DNA from 2 places in the Paraburkholderia sp. EB58 genome. Region 2 is predicted to be linked to the other one. Evidence: riboswitches for the same ligand, from Rfam matches in the RefSeq annotation. Region 2 holds a riboswitch; the other holds the start of a gene.

Region 1 (6,917 bases), on a different contig from region 2:
AGCAGGGTCGCTGTTTGCGTCGGATTGAGCCCACGTCCCTCTGCAAATAGCGGAAAGAGACCGTAGAGCGCGCCATCGCCAAGACCACCGAACGCCACCACGACCATGCCGAGACAGACAAGCGGGCCGATTGCCGTGGCCTTGGTGGCCCTGGTACGGTTGACAGCGGAGCGCCGGGCGGACAATTGAGGTTGCGACGTTTGCTTCTGTCCTTGCGCCGTAGTTAGAACGTGCTGATCCGGCTGGAAATAGCCTGAGGAGCGTGAAGCGGTACGGCCGCTCGGGTCGGAAGCGGTCAGCCATAGCGGAATCGCAGCGGCGAACGTGAACGCGGCCCCCGCGACAAAAGTGATCACGCCGTCGACTGCATACCAAGCAGAGAGCGCGGGCCCGATCACGCCGGCCGCCGCGATCAGCGCTTCATGAATACCGACTACCCGGCCGCTCGCTTGCGCGGGCACGAGGCGATAAAGCCAGGTTTCATTGGCAATCCAGCGCAGGCCGATGCCGAGTCCGGTCAGCATGCCGGGGATCAGCCACCAGGGCCACGCAAGCCAGCCTATGGTCGCGAACGCGCCGATACTCGCGGCAAGCCCTAGCGTAACGGTCGCCTTTGCGCCGATTCGCTCTGCCAGATGAGGCGCCGCCAGCAGTCCCGCCACCATGCCGGCCCACTGCGCAGCGGAAAACAAACCGGCGCGCGGCGCATCGAGGCCGTGATGCGCCAGCCAAACCGGCAACACCATAAAGCCCATCCCGAACTGACCGATCTGCGCCAGCGCGGACACGGCGGTCAGCGCACCAATCGCATGCCAGCGCACGGGCGTGGCGGAAGTCATGAGTCGCTCCGCTCGGGCATCGGCAAGCCCTGTTCGCGGCATTCAACCGGGCAGCCTGCTTTGAGGCAGGGGCCGTCGTCGCACAAGCGACATAACTGCATCGCATGCGCGGGGTCGCGGGTTTCATGCCAGAGAATCTTGATCAACAGGTCTTCAAACACGGCGCGCTCGTCGTCATCGAGTCGGCCCACCACGCGCTGCAGCATACGTTCGCGCGCCGTCTGCATGCGCTTCGCTTCGCGCCGGCCTGCGGCAGTCAAAGCGAGCGCCACGGCGCGTTTGTCGGCACCGGGCTTCTTCTCGATCAGACCCGCCTCAACGAGACCCGCCACCGCGCGGACTGCCGCCGGATGCGATAGATCGACTGCATCGCGCAACACTTCAATAGACGAATCCGGGTATTGGCCGACTGCATTGAGCATCGCGCGCGCCGTGGCGCCAGCGAGCGCGGCCACGGTGTTCTGCGCGTTCATCTCATCTGTCACCAGCAGGGCGAGCACGCCGAGCAGGTTTTCTGTGCGCTGCGTCATGGCTATGTCTCAATGTGTGCAGTCTGCATATATGCATGATGCACATATCTAGGCGACGATGCAAATTTATTTTTGACGCGCCGGCGCAGCTTGAAGCCACCGCTTAAGACCGCCGCTTAAGCCCGCTATGCGCGTGTCGCCGCAATTACATCGGCCACGCCCGCCGCGGTCGCCGCTGAAAGCGTCCAGCCAAGATGTCCGTGTCCCGTGTTATAGAACACGCCGGGCAAGCGGCCTTTGCCGACCTTCGGCAACATGCTGGGCAGCATCGGACGCAAACCGGCCCACGGGATGACGCGTGACGTATTCACCTGTGGAAAACAGCGGCGCGTCCATTCAGTGAGCGGAGCAATCCGCTCGGCGCGGATATCGCGATTGAAGCCGTTGATTTCGGCCGTGCCGGCCACGCGAAAACGGTCGGTGCCAAGGCGGCTCGTGACGATCTTCGCGCTGTCGTCGAGCAGGCTGACCCAGGGCGCGCCTTGCTGGCTCGCGGCGTCATCGAGGCAGACGGTGATCGAGTAGCCTTTGACGGGGTAGATGTTGACGCGGTCGCCGAGCATCGATGCAAATGCGCGGCTCTTGACCCCGGCGCAGACGACGATCTGCGCAAACGTCTGCTGAAAAGGCTCGCCCGCTTGCGTCGCGGCGACGCTGAAGGTTCCGGCGGGGTCGCGTGTGATCGAGTTGATCTCCGTGTCGTAGCGGAATTCGACGCCGTGACGCTCGCACGCCTGCGCGAGGCCGCGCGTGAACTTGTGGATGTCGCCGGTCGAATCGGATGGCGTGAAAAAGCCGCCGTGAAAGGTGCCGTCGAGCGCCGGCTCGATTTGGCGGATTTCGGCCACGCTTACCGGGTTGCGATCGAGTCCGCCTTCGTTCAGCAGCGTATTCACCTTCGCGGCCGCATCGAATTCCTTGCGAGTCTTGTAGACATGCAGAATGCCGCGCGTTTCCAGATCGAAATCAATCTGCTCGCGCGCTGCAATCGAAAACAGATGCGCGCGCGCGGCAATCGCCAGCCGCACGGTTTCGATGGTGTTCGCACGATAGTTCGGTATTTGCCGCAGAAATTCGCCCATCCACGAGTACTTGTGCCAGCTCGGCAGCGGATTGAGCAGCAACGGCGCATCGCGAGTCAGCATCCAGCGGAGGCCTTTGACGATCGTGGCGGTGCTGTTCCAGACCTCGGCGTTGCTGACCGACAACTGGCCGCCGTTGGCGAATGAAGTTTCCATCGCGGCATAGCGGTGGCGTTCAAACACCGTAACGTTGAAGCCGCGTTGCGCGAGGGCGTAAGCAGTCGTGACGCCGGTAATGCCGGCGCCAATAATGGCGATGCGTGACATGTCATGGTCCAGAGTGAGTGAGCAGGGCCGTTTCCGGCTTCCATGCCCCATCTGTCCATGTACCTGAGAGTTTCTTTCTGCGCGCATCCCGTTGCCGGGTGGGCGGAAATCCCCTTCGGTGGGCGCGTAAAGCGCCGCTCTCCAGATGTTCCGGCTGGGCGGTCCTTGTGCCTGAGAGTTTCCGGGGCGGTTGCTCCGTCGGCGCCGTCAGCGCATTGCTGCGTGACAGTCTCTCCCGCGACAGCGTGTAGAACGGCGTAACGGTAGCTGTTGGCAATAAATCCGGCAAGCGTTTTTTTCGTGGTTGCGCTTTTTTCCTCGCGCGTTTCTCCCGTCTAACGACACGTTCGAAGCGCGTGTGCCGGGCCGCTGCGGCGCTGTCAGGCGACTGCGCGACCGTGGCTTTACTCGCCGCTTATTTGCAGATTACGCATCAATCGTATAACCTTGCTCAGGTTCGCCCGCCCAAATCCAACCATCGGCCACCGTGAAGGACATCCTCTCCCTCAAGCTCTACACGCGCGTCGCGCGGCTCGGCAGTTTCTCGGCGGCTTCGCGCGAATTCGGGCTGTCGCAATCGCAGGTGTCGCGCATCATCGCCGACCTGGAGAGCGACCTCGGTGCGCGCCTGCTCACGCGTACAACGCGCGCGGTCGTGCTGACTGATGCGGGCGCCGAGTTTTTGTCGCGTCTCGATCCGATCCTCATGGCGCTCGAAGATGCGGAGCAGAGCGTGCGCGAAGGCAGCGAACTGCGCGGCATTTTGCGCATGAGCATGCCGAGCAGCATCGCGATCCGCCACGTCATCCCGCGTGTCGCGCCTTTTCTGGCGCGTCATCCGGAACTGCGGCTACACGTGTTGCTGGGCGACCGCCCGCAGGATCTCGTCAAGGACGCGGTGGATGTCGCCATCCGCCTCGGGCGTCTCGTGGATTCAAGCGCCACGGCCACGCTGATCACGCAGATTCAGCGTGTGATCGTCGCGTCGCCTGACTACATTGAACGCCACGGCGCGCCGGTAACGCCTGATGAGTTGACACAACATCGCATCGTTGGCGGACCGGCGTCAGTGGTCCCCGCCGGATGGAGGTTTGCGCGTGCGGGCGAGGAGGTGGTGGTCGATCTGGAAGCGATTTTCTCGACCGACGAGAATGAGGGCGCGGTCGCTGCTGCGGCGGCGGGAATCGGCATCACTTCGACCAGCGAATGGGCTTGCCGCCGCGAACTGGATGAGGGCTCGCTCGTCAGGCTGCTGGTCGACTGGAAGACCGCCGACATCCCTGTGCACGCGTACTTTCCAATGGGCCGGGCAACCCGCGCCGCGGGACGCGCGGTTGTCGAGCATCTTATGGCCGAATTCAGGCGCGGACAGTACGCCGCCTCGCCATCTATGCATCCCATACATAAGACATAGCAGAAACGGATGGCTACCGCCGTTGGCGGCGCACTGTTATCTTTCCCTTCATGACGCAACCGGTTGATCGAGGCCGGGCTTGCCGACAAGTTGGCGTTCGGGCGCCCCTATATTGCCAACCCAGATCTGGTGGAACGGCTTGCCACGGGTGCGCCGCTGGCCGAGTTCGACTGGCACACGGTGTATGGGTCGGGTCCGCAAGGCTATTCCGACTATCCCGCGCTCCGCCTCGCCAATGCTTGACCAACATCGAGCGGCGATTTGATTCATTCACTTTCATCGAGACTGACATGAGCAAAACGACACCGGAACAGAACAAGGCCCTCGTCCTCGAGGCATTCGATACGCTTTTCAACAAGCGCGACTATGCGGCTGCCGAACGCTTCTGGTCGGATCGCTACATTCAGCATAGCGCGCATATTGCGCCGGGACGTGAAGGCCTGTTTGCACTGATCCGCTCGGCGCCCCACACGTTGCGCTACGAGAACCAGCTCATTGTGGCCGAAGGCGACTACGTGATCGCACACGGCCGCTTCTCGGGAAACGGCAGACCAGCCGCGTGGATCGCAGCGGACGTCGTACGCTTTGAAGACGGCAAGCTCGCCGAACACTGGGACGTGCTGCAAGACGAAGCAACTCAGGCGCAATCCGTAAGCGGCCTGCCGATGTTCGGCGACCGGTTCCCAGGTTAAGCACTAACGCATTCATTTCCGTAACACTAACCCTTGCAATATCACTAAGGACTCCGTCATGAAACTCAGCGGAAACACGATCTTTATTACGGGCGGCGGTTCGGGCATTGGCCGTGGACTGGCCGAGGCACTGCACCAGCGTGGCAACAAGGTGATCATCGCCGGACGCCGGCGTAGTCATCTCGACGAGGTGGTGGCCGCAAACCCCGGCATGGCGGCCATCGAGCTGGACATTACCGATGCCGCAGGCATCGAGCGAGTAGCGGCACAGCTGATCAAGGACTATCCCGATCTCAATGTGGTGATCAATAACGCGGGCATCATGCAGCCGGACACTTCCGCCGGCCGGGTCGACGATGCGCTGATGGTCTCCACCATCACGACCAACCTGATGGGGCCGATCCGTATGACGTCCGCGCTGATCGACCATCTCAAGACGAAGAACGATGCCGTGGTCGCCTATACCAGTTCGGTACTGGCGTTCGTGCCGCTGGCCGTGACGGCGGTGTATTCGTCGACCAAGGCGGCGTTGCACTCGTACGTCATGTCGCAACGCTTCATGCTGCGCGATACCACCGTGCGTGTACTCGAAATCGCGCCGCCGTGGGTGCGCACCGATCTGATGAACAGCCGCGAAGCCGAGCAGGCTATGCCGCTGGATGTGTATATCGATGAAACCATCGCCGTTCTCGGGACCGACTCGAGCGAGGTTCTGGTCGAAGGCGCCAAGCTGTTCCGCGGCAACCCCGGTCCGGGTGAGCATGATTTTGTGCACGGCTTTAACGCACAAATGGTGGAAGTGTTCTCGGGGTGAGCTAACGGATTTTAAGGGACCGCGGTTAGCCATAGAAATTAAGCATTGCTTATTTAATAGAATGAAGCCAAAGAAGGCTGCTGGAGAAACGTAAATGAACGAGCTGAAGATCTCGATACTCGGCACCGGCGACATGGGCGGCGCGATCGCCACGGCGCTCAGCCGCAGGACGCGCCACTCGCTACGGCTGCGCGGGGCGCAGCCTGGCAGCACGTCGGCGCTCAGGTTGATCGACGCGCTCGGCGTGACGGAAGCGTCGAAGGAGGACTTTCTCGCCAGCGATATCGTATTCGTCGTCGTACCGGCGGCGTCGATCGAGGAGGCGGCCGCCTTCTTGAACGGTTATCAAGGCATCGTGGTAGCAGTATCCGTATCGGGCAGCGTCGGACGGGATGGCCTGCCAAGTTCCGCTGAGCGCATTGCAACGGCACTGCCCGAGGCCACCGTGGTGAGCGCGTTTACGTCGATCTGGTCCAACGTCATTCGCGAGCCGGGTACGTCAGGCAAGACCAGTGTATTCGTCAGCTCGGACGACGATAACGCGAAAGAAGTAGTGTCGCGCCTCGCGACGGAACTCGGATTCGAGCCGATCAATGGCGGTGCGCTCTCGATGGCACTTTACGCCGAGGTGATGGGCATGTTCGCCGTGCGTCTTGCAATGGACTCAGGCTACGGCCGCACGATCAGTTTTCATGCTTTCAACGCCGGGTGACCAATGACCCAATCTATCGAGGCGCCGACCCACTCAGCCGCTCCTGTCGCAACCGGAAAGGCCCCTGGCGCCCTCTATTGGCTAGCGCTTGGAACATTTGCTGTCGGAACTGAGGGTTTCATGATCGCGGGATTGCTGCCGACAATCGCTGCCGATCTGGCTATCAAGGTTTCCACTGCCGGACAACTGGTCACAATCTTTGCACTCGCTTATGCGGTGAGCTCCCCCGTTCTCACTGCAGCACTAGGCGGGATAGACCGGCGGCGCCTGTTGATTTTTTCCCTGGGTGCATTTGCCGTCGCCAACCTCGTGGCCGCGAGCGCACATAGCTTTTGGACTCTAGCCGGTGCGCGCATCTTGCTTGCGTTGGCCGCAGGCCTCTATGTGCCCGGCGCGAATGCGCTCGCGAGCGCCCTCGTCACGCCTGAGCGCAGAGGGCGGGCGCTGGCGATCGTCAACGGCGGAATTACGATCGCCATCGCGGTCGGCGTGCCGATCGGTGCGTTGATTGGCGAACGGCTCGGCTGGCGGATGACCTTTGTGGGCGTCGCGGCGCTTTCCGCGCTG
Region 2 (6,917 bases):
GACCGGCAGCATTTCCGAGGTCGCATTCAGCTTCATCGTGCAGGAGCCGAGCGGGATCATCGAGCGGTCGAGCGCCAGGTCCTTGTCGGAGAGGCTGCGCAGGTAGCGCAGCATTTCCGTTTCCGAATGGTGACGGTTGAACACATGGTGCGTGAGGTACGCGCTGGTGCGTTCGAGCGCGGCCGGCACGGTGCTTTCTGCGGGCAGTTCGGCGTCGAGCGCGTCGATTTGCGGCACTTCGCTTACGAACGCCGCTTGCGCGAACACGGCCAGCAGATCGGCCAGATCGCTGCGCTTGGTGGTTTCGTCGATCGAGATGCCGACGCGCGTATCGCTCACACGGCGCAGGTTGATGCGCTTGGCGGTCGCCGCGTCATGCAATGCCTGGGTGCGGGCGCCGGTTTCGAACGTAAGCGTATCGAAGAACGTCTCGTTGACGAGCGTATAGCCGAGCTTTCTCGCGCCCGCTGCGAGCAGCGAGGCGATGCGGTTCACGCGCTGTGCAATCGTCTTCAGGCCATGCGGGCCGTGATAGACCGCGTACATGCTGGCCATGATCGCGAGCAGCGCTTGCGCGGTACACACGTTCGAGGTCGCCTTTTCGCGGCGGATATGCTGTTCGCGCGTTTGCAGCGCGAGACGCAGGGCGGGCTTGCCTTGTGCATCGACGGTCACGCCGACCAGACGGCCCGGCATTTGCCGCTTGAATTCGTCGCGCACGGCGAGGTACGCCGCGTGCGGGCCGCCGAAACCAACCGGCACGCCGAAGCGCTGCGTGTTGCCGACGGCCACGTCCGCGCCCCATTCGCCCGGAGGGGTAAGCACGGTGAGGGCGAGCAGATCGGCGGCGACCACCACATGGCCGCCCGCTGCGTGGATGGCTTCAGCCAGCGCGCGGTAGTCGCGCACGTCGCCGTTCACGCCCGGATATTGCAGCAGCACGCCGAAGGCGTTGGCGCTGGCAGCGCCCGCAGCCGGACCGACCTTCACTTCGATGCCCACCGGCGTGGCGCGTGTCTTCACCACTTCGATGGTTTGCGGCAGCACGTCGTCGGCTACGTAGAACACGTTCGACTTCGGCTTGCCCACGCGTTGCAGCAGCGTCATCGCCTCGGCGGCGGCGGTGGCCTCGTCGAGCAGCGATGCGTTGGAGATGGCGAGGCCCGTCAGGTCGATGATCATCTGCTGGAAGTTCAGCAGCGCTTCGAGACGGCCTTGCGAGATTTCCGGCTGATACGGCGTGTAAGCCGTGTACCACGCGGGGTTTTCGAGCACGTTGCGCAGGATCACCGTCGGGGTGTGCGCGTTGTAATAGCCCTGCCCGATATACGAGCGGAACACCTGGTTCTTGTCCGCCAGTTCGCGCAGCGCGGCGAGTGCTTCGGCTTCGCTCTTCGGTTGCGCGAAGGGGCCGAGCGGCAGCGCTTCGCTGCGGCGGATCGTCTTCGGAATCACGGCGTCGATCAGCGCGGCGCGCGACGCGAAGCCGAGGGCTTCGAGCATCGCTTGCTGGTCGGCCGAATCCGGGCCGATGTGCCGTTCGGCGAAGGCGTCATGCACTTCGAGCGCGGCGAGCGAGAGAGGAGTGCGGTTCATCAGACGATCCGGGTGTTCGAGCTTCATGGGGTGTTCCTGGTGGTGCGGCCGTCCGCGTTCGTCGGACGCCGCACCTGACGGTTAAAGCGGGTTTGAAATAACTTACTCGCCGATGGACTTGCTGTACGCGTCGGCGTCGATCAGGCGTTCTTGCGTTGCGCCCGCTGCCGGCTTGATCTTGAACAGCCAACTGTCATACGGCGCGCTGTTGACGGAGTCCGGCGTGTCGGCCACGGCTGTGTTCGCTTCGATGATTTCGCCCGAAACCGGCGCGTAGATATCGGAAGCGGCTTTCACGGATTCGATGACCGCGACGGTGTCGCCTGCGCTGACGGTCTTGCCCAGTTCCTGGACTTCGAAAAAGACGATGTCGCCGAGCGCTTCTTGCGCGTGGTCGGTGATGCCGACCGTCAGCGTGCCGTCTGCTTCGGTGCGGACCCATTCGTGCGATTCGGTGTATTTCAGATCGGCCGGGATGCTCATCGGATGCTCCTATGCGGTGTGTTCGGGAATGACTTAAAAGTGTGGGCGCGTACGCGACGGTATGGCTTAAGCAGCAAGCACCTTGCCGTTGCGCACGAATGGCAGTTTTACCACGCTTGCGGGAAGGGCTTTATCACGGATTTGCACGTGAACGATATCGCCGGGTTTCACTTCCTTCGGCACGCGGGCGAAGGCGATGGATTCCTGCATGGTCGGCGAGAACGTGCCGCTGGTGATTTCACCGTCGCCGTGCGGCGTGACGACCTTCTGATGGGCGCGCAGCACGCCGCCCGCCTTGCCGTTTTCCTTCTGCAGGATCAGGCCGACGAACGCGCACTGGCAACCGTCCGCTTCGAGCTTCGACTTGCCGACAAAATCGCGCGGCGAAGTCAGATCAACCGTCCAGGCGAGACCGGCGTCCAGCGGCGAGACATTGTCGTCCATGTCCTGGCCGTAGAGGTTCATGCCGGCTTCGAGACGCAACGTGTCGCGCGCACCGAGCCCGGCTGGGCGCACGCCTTGGCGCACCAATGCGTCCCAGAACTCGCAGACGGAAGTGGCCGGCAACACGACTTCAAAACCGTCTTCGCCGGTGTAGCCGGTGCGGGCGATCATCAACTCGCCGAACGGCGTGTTGTCGACGATGGCGGCGTTAAACGGCTTGAGCAGTTCGGTCGAGGTGCGGCTGGACGGCGCGACTTGCCAGACTTTGTCGCGGGCGTTCGGGCCTTGGACTGCGACAATCGCCAGATCGCGGCGCGGCGTGATGGTGAGGCCGTAGTTGCCTTCGGCGTTCAGCTTGCCGAACCAGGCGACGTCTTTTTCGGCGGTGCCGGCATTGACGACCAGACGGAAATGATCTTCGCTGAAGTAATAGACGATCAGATCGTCGATCACGCCGCCGTTCGGGTTTAGTAGGCAGGAGTAGAGCGCGCGGCCCGGCGTCTGCAGTTTGCCGACGTTGTTGGCAATCGCGTGTTCGAAGAAGGCGCGCACGCGCTCGCCTTTGAAATCGACGACGCACATGTGCGACACGTCGAACATGCCGGCGTCGGTACGCACGGCGCGATGTTCGTCGATCTGCGAGCCGTAGTTGACGGGCATGTCCCAGCCGCCGAAATCGACCATACGGGCGTTCAGCGCGCGATGGGTGGCGTTAAGCGGGGTGTGTTTGAGTTCGTTCATCAGGGCCTCAGGCAATCTCGCGAAACAAAAAAGGCCATGCGGCTTGATCCCTCGCGGCCGGAATGCCTGCGAGCGATGCCTTGCATGACCCCTCTGTCCTCGATACCTGAGAGATTGCGCTGCCGTGAGCTTTTGCAAGCCGTCACGGCGAAACGCGCGCCCCTTCGGTGGGCAGCCTGCCTGGCTCGATGACGTTCGATGCCGGTGGCTACTGCCGCTCTCCAGAGTGCGAAAAACCGGTGCCTGATGGAAGCCCGGAACATGCCGGTATCAGACGGGTTCTTCGACGCAGTCGGTCCTTTTGCCTGAGAGTTTGCGGGTGTGCCCCTTCGGCGGCGCGGCCTGCGAAAACAACAGCAGCCAGCGCGCTCTCCCGACGCGTGCGGCGAATGTACGCGAGGCCCGGAGGCTTGTCAAATGGAGGCTTCGGAGGAAGGCGGGGTGGTGCAATGCACACCGCGCACGCCAAAAAAAAGCGCGAGGAGCGACCCCCGCGCTTGTACCGAGACGGCAGATTGCTGAGAGGATTACTCGCCGATCGCGTGAGCTGCGCCGTCGAGTTCCTGATTCAGCACGCGCTGTTCGTCACCGGACAGGCCGCCGCCATGTTGTGCAGCCATGTCGTGCGCTTCCTGACGGATCACGTCGAGGCGATGATGCAGTGCGCCACCTTGCGGGGGCGGATATGCGCCTGCGTTGACGTGAGCGTCGATGCGGCGGCTCAGGTTGTCGGCACGGCCGTCAACCTGCCTGAGACGCTGTACGGCAATTTCGTGTGCGTCCGGATGCGGTGCCGGTGCTTGCGGCTGCGTCACCACGCAGGCCGCCAGCGAAGAAACCAGCGCGCAGCCAGCCAGCGCACGGATGAAACGTTGCATACCAACTCCTTGTCGTCGTCTTTTCTTGATCGATGGTCAGATCGATACCGGATAGCAACGGCCAAGCCGTGCCACCCGATGACCTGAACTCAGCAACATATTGTAACGGAGCGTTCCTTTCGGAACTGTTGCCAGAGGTTACCGTCATGTAAGCCGAGATTTAAGGTGACTTGCGCGGCGATCTCAACGAATGCGTTCGAACGGCAGACGCTGGCCTTCCTCTTCGCTGCGCGCGGCCAGTTCGATGATCGTCATGACGTCGACGGCGTCCTGCGGGCTAACCGGGAAGCGGTCGCCATCCAGGATCGTGGCGGCGAGGGCCTGATAGAAGCCGACGTAGTCACCGTCGCGAGTGGGCAAAGTGCGCTCGACTTCCTGATTGTTGGCGTCCAGTACGCGCAGGAGGCCAGCCGCGTTGCCGCCACCGAAACCGGCGTCACCCGGCCGCAGACCGGCCTTCAATTGATCTTCCTGGGTGTCCAGTTCGCGTTTGACGTAGCTGCCGCGCGTGCCGTCCATTGCGAAGCGCGGCGGCGCCAGCGCGGTGAGAGCGCTGGCGTGCAGCACGACTTCGAGGCCCTCATAGCCAAGTTGCAGATGCACGTAATCAGGCGCGCCGCCCCCGTCGCGATACGTCTTGACGGTGGCCGACACGGTGACCGGGGTGCCGAAAAGCGCGAGCGCCTGGTCGATCAGATGCGGCCCGAGATCGAACAGCAGGCCGCCGCCACGCGACGCTTCCTCGCGCCAGCGCGGCCGCACATCGGGACGGAAGCGGTCGAAGTGCGATTCGTAGTGGGTGACGCGGCCCAACTCGCCGCTCGCGAGCAGATCGCGGACGGTGAGGAAATCGCCGTCCCAGCGACGGTTGTGAAACGGCGCGAAGGTGAGGCGGCGCGCCAGTGCCAGATTGGCGAGCGTCATGGCCTCTGTGGCCGTCAGCGTGACCGGCTTGTCGACCACCACGTGTTTGCCCGCTTCGAGCGTGCGTTTGGCCAGTTCGAAGTGGGTGTCGTTCGGCGTCGCGATCACGACGCACTGGATGTCGTCGAGGGCAAGGAGAGCCTCGAGATCGGGCACGACGGTGGCGCGCGGATAGTCGGCGCTGGCCTGCTCGGCCTTGCTGGTGGCAATCGCTGCGACGGTGGCCCGGCCGCAATGTTCGATCACCGGTGCATGGAAGGTTGCGCCAGCGAAACCGTAACCCATCAATCCTGTTTTCAGCGGTGCAGACATGTGAGTTTCCTGCAAAAAAGGCGCGCCGCTTTGCCACCGCGGCGGCGGCGCGCGGCCTCTAATTGTGGCATGTCCCGCGCGGCGCTTGTTCCCGCAGCTCGGTTGGCAATTTAGGGCGGCACGCGGCGCGGCGCTCGCGAGGGCGGTGCGGGCTTCGTGTTAACATCGCTCCTCTCGCGCGAATCGGCTCAGCCGACCTGCCGCCGCACTTCCCCTCTCAACCGTAAGACCCCATCCACAGACGATGTCCGCAGGCCTGAACCCCGCCCAAAACGAAGCGGTGCGCTATCTCGATGGTCCCTGTCTCGTGCTTGCCGGCGCGGGCAGTGGCAAGACGCGCGTGATTACGCAAAAGATTGCGCACCTGATCGAAGTCAAAGGCTTCGAGCCGCGCCATATCGCCGCCGTGACCTTCACGAACAAGGCGGCGGCGGAAATGCGCGAGCGTGTCGGCAAGCTGCTCGAAGGCAAGACGCTGACCACGCCCGGCAAGGAAGGCCGCAAGGTGCCGGTCAATCAGTTGACGGTGTGTACCTTCCACTCGCTCGGCGTGCAGATCCTGCGTCAGGAGGCTGAGCACGTCGGCCTGAAGCCGCAGTTCTCGATCATGGATTCGGACGACTGCTTCGGCATGATCCAGGAACAGGTCGGCTCGACGGATAAGGGGTTCATCCGCAAGATCCAGTCGATCATCTCGCTGTGGAAGAACGGCATGATCATGCCCGAAGAGGCGATTGCGATTGCCGCCAATGAGGATGAACATCAGGCGGCAATCGTCTACCGTAATTACGTGGCGACGCTGCACGCGTATCAGGCGGTGGATTTTGACGATCTGATCCGCGTGCCCGCCGAGCTCTTCGCGAAGAACGAGCAGGTGCGCGAGCGCTGGCAAAACAAACTGCGCTATCTGCTGATCGACGAGTATCAGGACACGAATGCGTGCCAGTACGAACTCGTGAAGCTGCTCGCCGGGCCGCGCGCGGCATTCACGGCGGTGGGCGACGACGACCAGGCCATCTACGGCTGGCGCGGTGCGACGCTCGAGAACCTGGGCCAGCTCAGCAAGGACTTCCCGAAGCTGCATCTGATCAAGCTCGAGCAAAACTACCGGTCGACGGTGCGCATCCTGACCGCCGCGAACAACGTGATTGCGAACAACCCGAAGCTGTTCGAGAAGAAGCTGTGGTCCGAGCACGGTATGGGCGACACGATCACCGTGACCGGCTGCAATGACGAAGAGCACGAAGCCGAATCCGTCGTGTTCCGATTGTCCGCGCACAAGTTCGAGCGGCGCGCGCAGTTCCGCGACTACGCGATCCTGTACCGCGGCAATTTCCAGGCGCGCATCTTCGAACAGGTGCTGCGGCGCGAGCGGATTCCATATGTGCTGTCGGGCGGCCAGTCGTTCTTCGACAAGGCCGAGATCAAGGATATCTGCGCGTATCTGCGCCTGATCGCCAATGCCGACGACGATCCTGCGTTCATTCGCGCGATCACCACGCCGCGGCGTGGTGTGGGCAATACGACGCTCGAAGCGCT

Evidence for each region. Region 2 has a riboswitch for glycine ahead of gcvT (glycine cleavage system aminomethyltransferase GcvT). Riboswitches for the same ligand answer to the same signal wherever they lie in the genome.
Region 1: another riboswitch for glycine. It lies ahead of P3T40_RS14895 (D-amino acid dehydrogenase); the one in region 2 lies ahead of gcvT (glycine cleavage system aminomethyltransferase GcvT).

Annotation. Positions count from the first base shown of each region.
Region 1 is NZ_JBNDMQ010000009.1:28,249-35,165, forward strand. Features, by position in the region: gene P3T40_RS14885 (MFS transporter) at 1-839, opposite strand, end outside; gene P3T40_RS14890 (MarR family winged helix-turn-helix transcriptional regulator) at 836-1,369, opposite strand; gene P3T40_RS14895 (D-amino acid dehydrogenase) at 1,495-2,718, opposite strand; glycine riboswitch at 2,760-2,873, opposite strand; gene P3T40_RS14900 (LysR substrate-binding domain-containing protein) at 3,206-4,132, shown strand; gene P3T40_RS14905 (hypothetical protein) at 4,196-4,375, shown strand; gene P3T40_RS14910 (nuclear transport factor 2 family protein) at 4,423-4,824, shown strand; gene P3T40_RS14915 (SDR family oxidoreductase) at 4,883-5,638, shown strand; gene P3T40_RS14920 (NADPH-dependent F420 reductase) at 5,733-6,350, shown strand; gene P3T40_RS14925 (MFS transporter) at 6,354-6,917, shown strand, end outside.
Region 2 is NZ_JBNDMQ010000002.1:351,275-358,191, forward strand. Features, by position in the region: gene gcvP (aminomethyl-transferring glycine dehydrogenase) at 1-1,623, opposite strand, end outside; gene gcvH (glycine cleavage system protein GcvH) at 1,699-2,079, opposite strand; gene gcvT (glycine cleavage system aminomethyltransferase GcvT) at 2,146-3,264, opposite strand; glycine riboswitch at 3,348-3,499, opposite strand; glycine riboswitch at 3,548-3,650, opposite strand; gene P3T40_RS04240 (hypothetical protein) at 3,792-4,142, opposite strand; gene P3T40_RS04245 (oxidoreductase) at 4,326-5,378, opposite strand; gene P3T40_RS04250 (UvrD-helicase domain-containing protein) at 5,623-6,917, shown strand, end outside.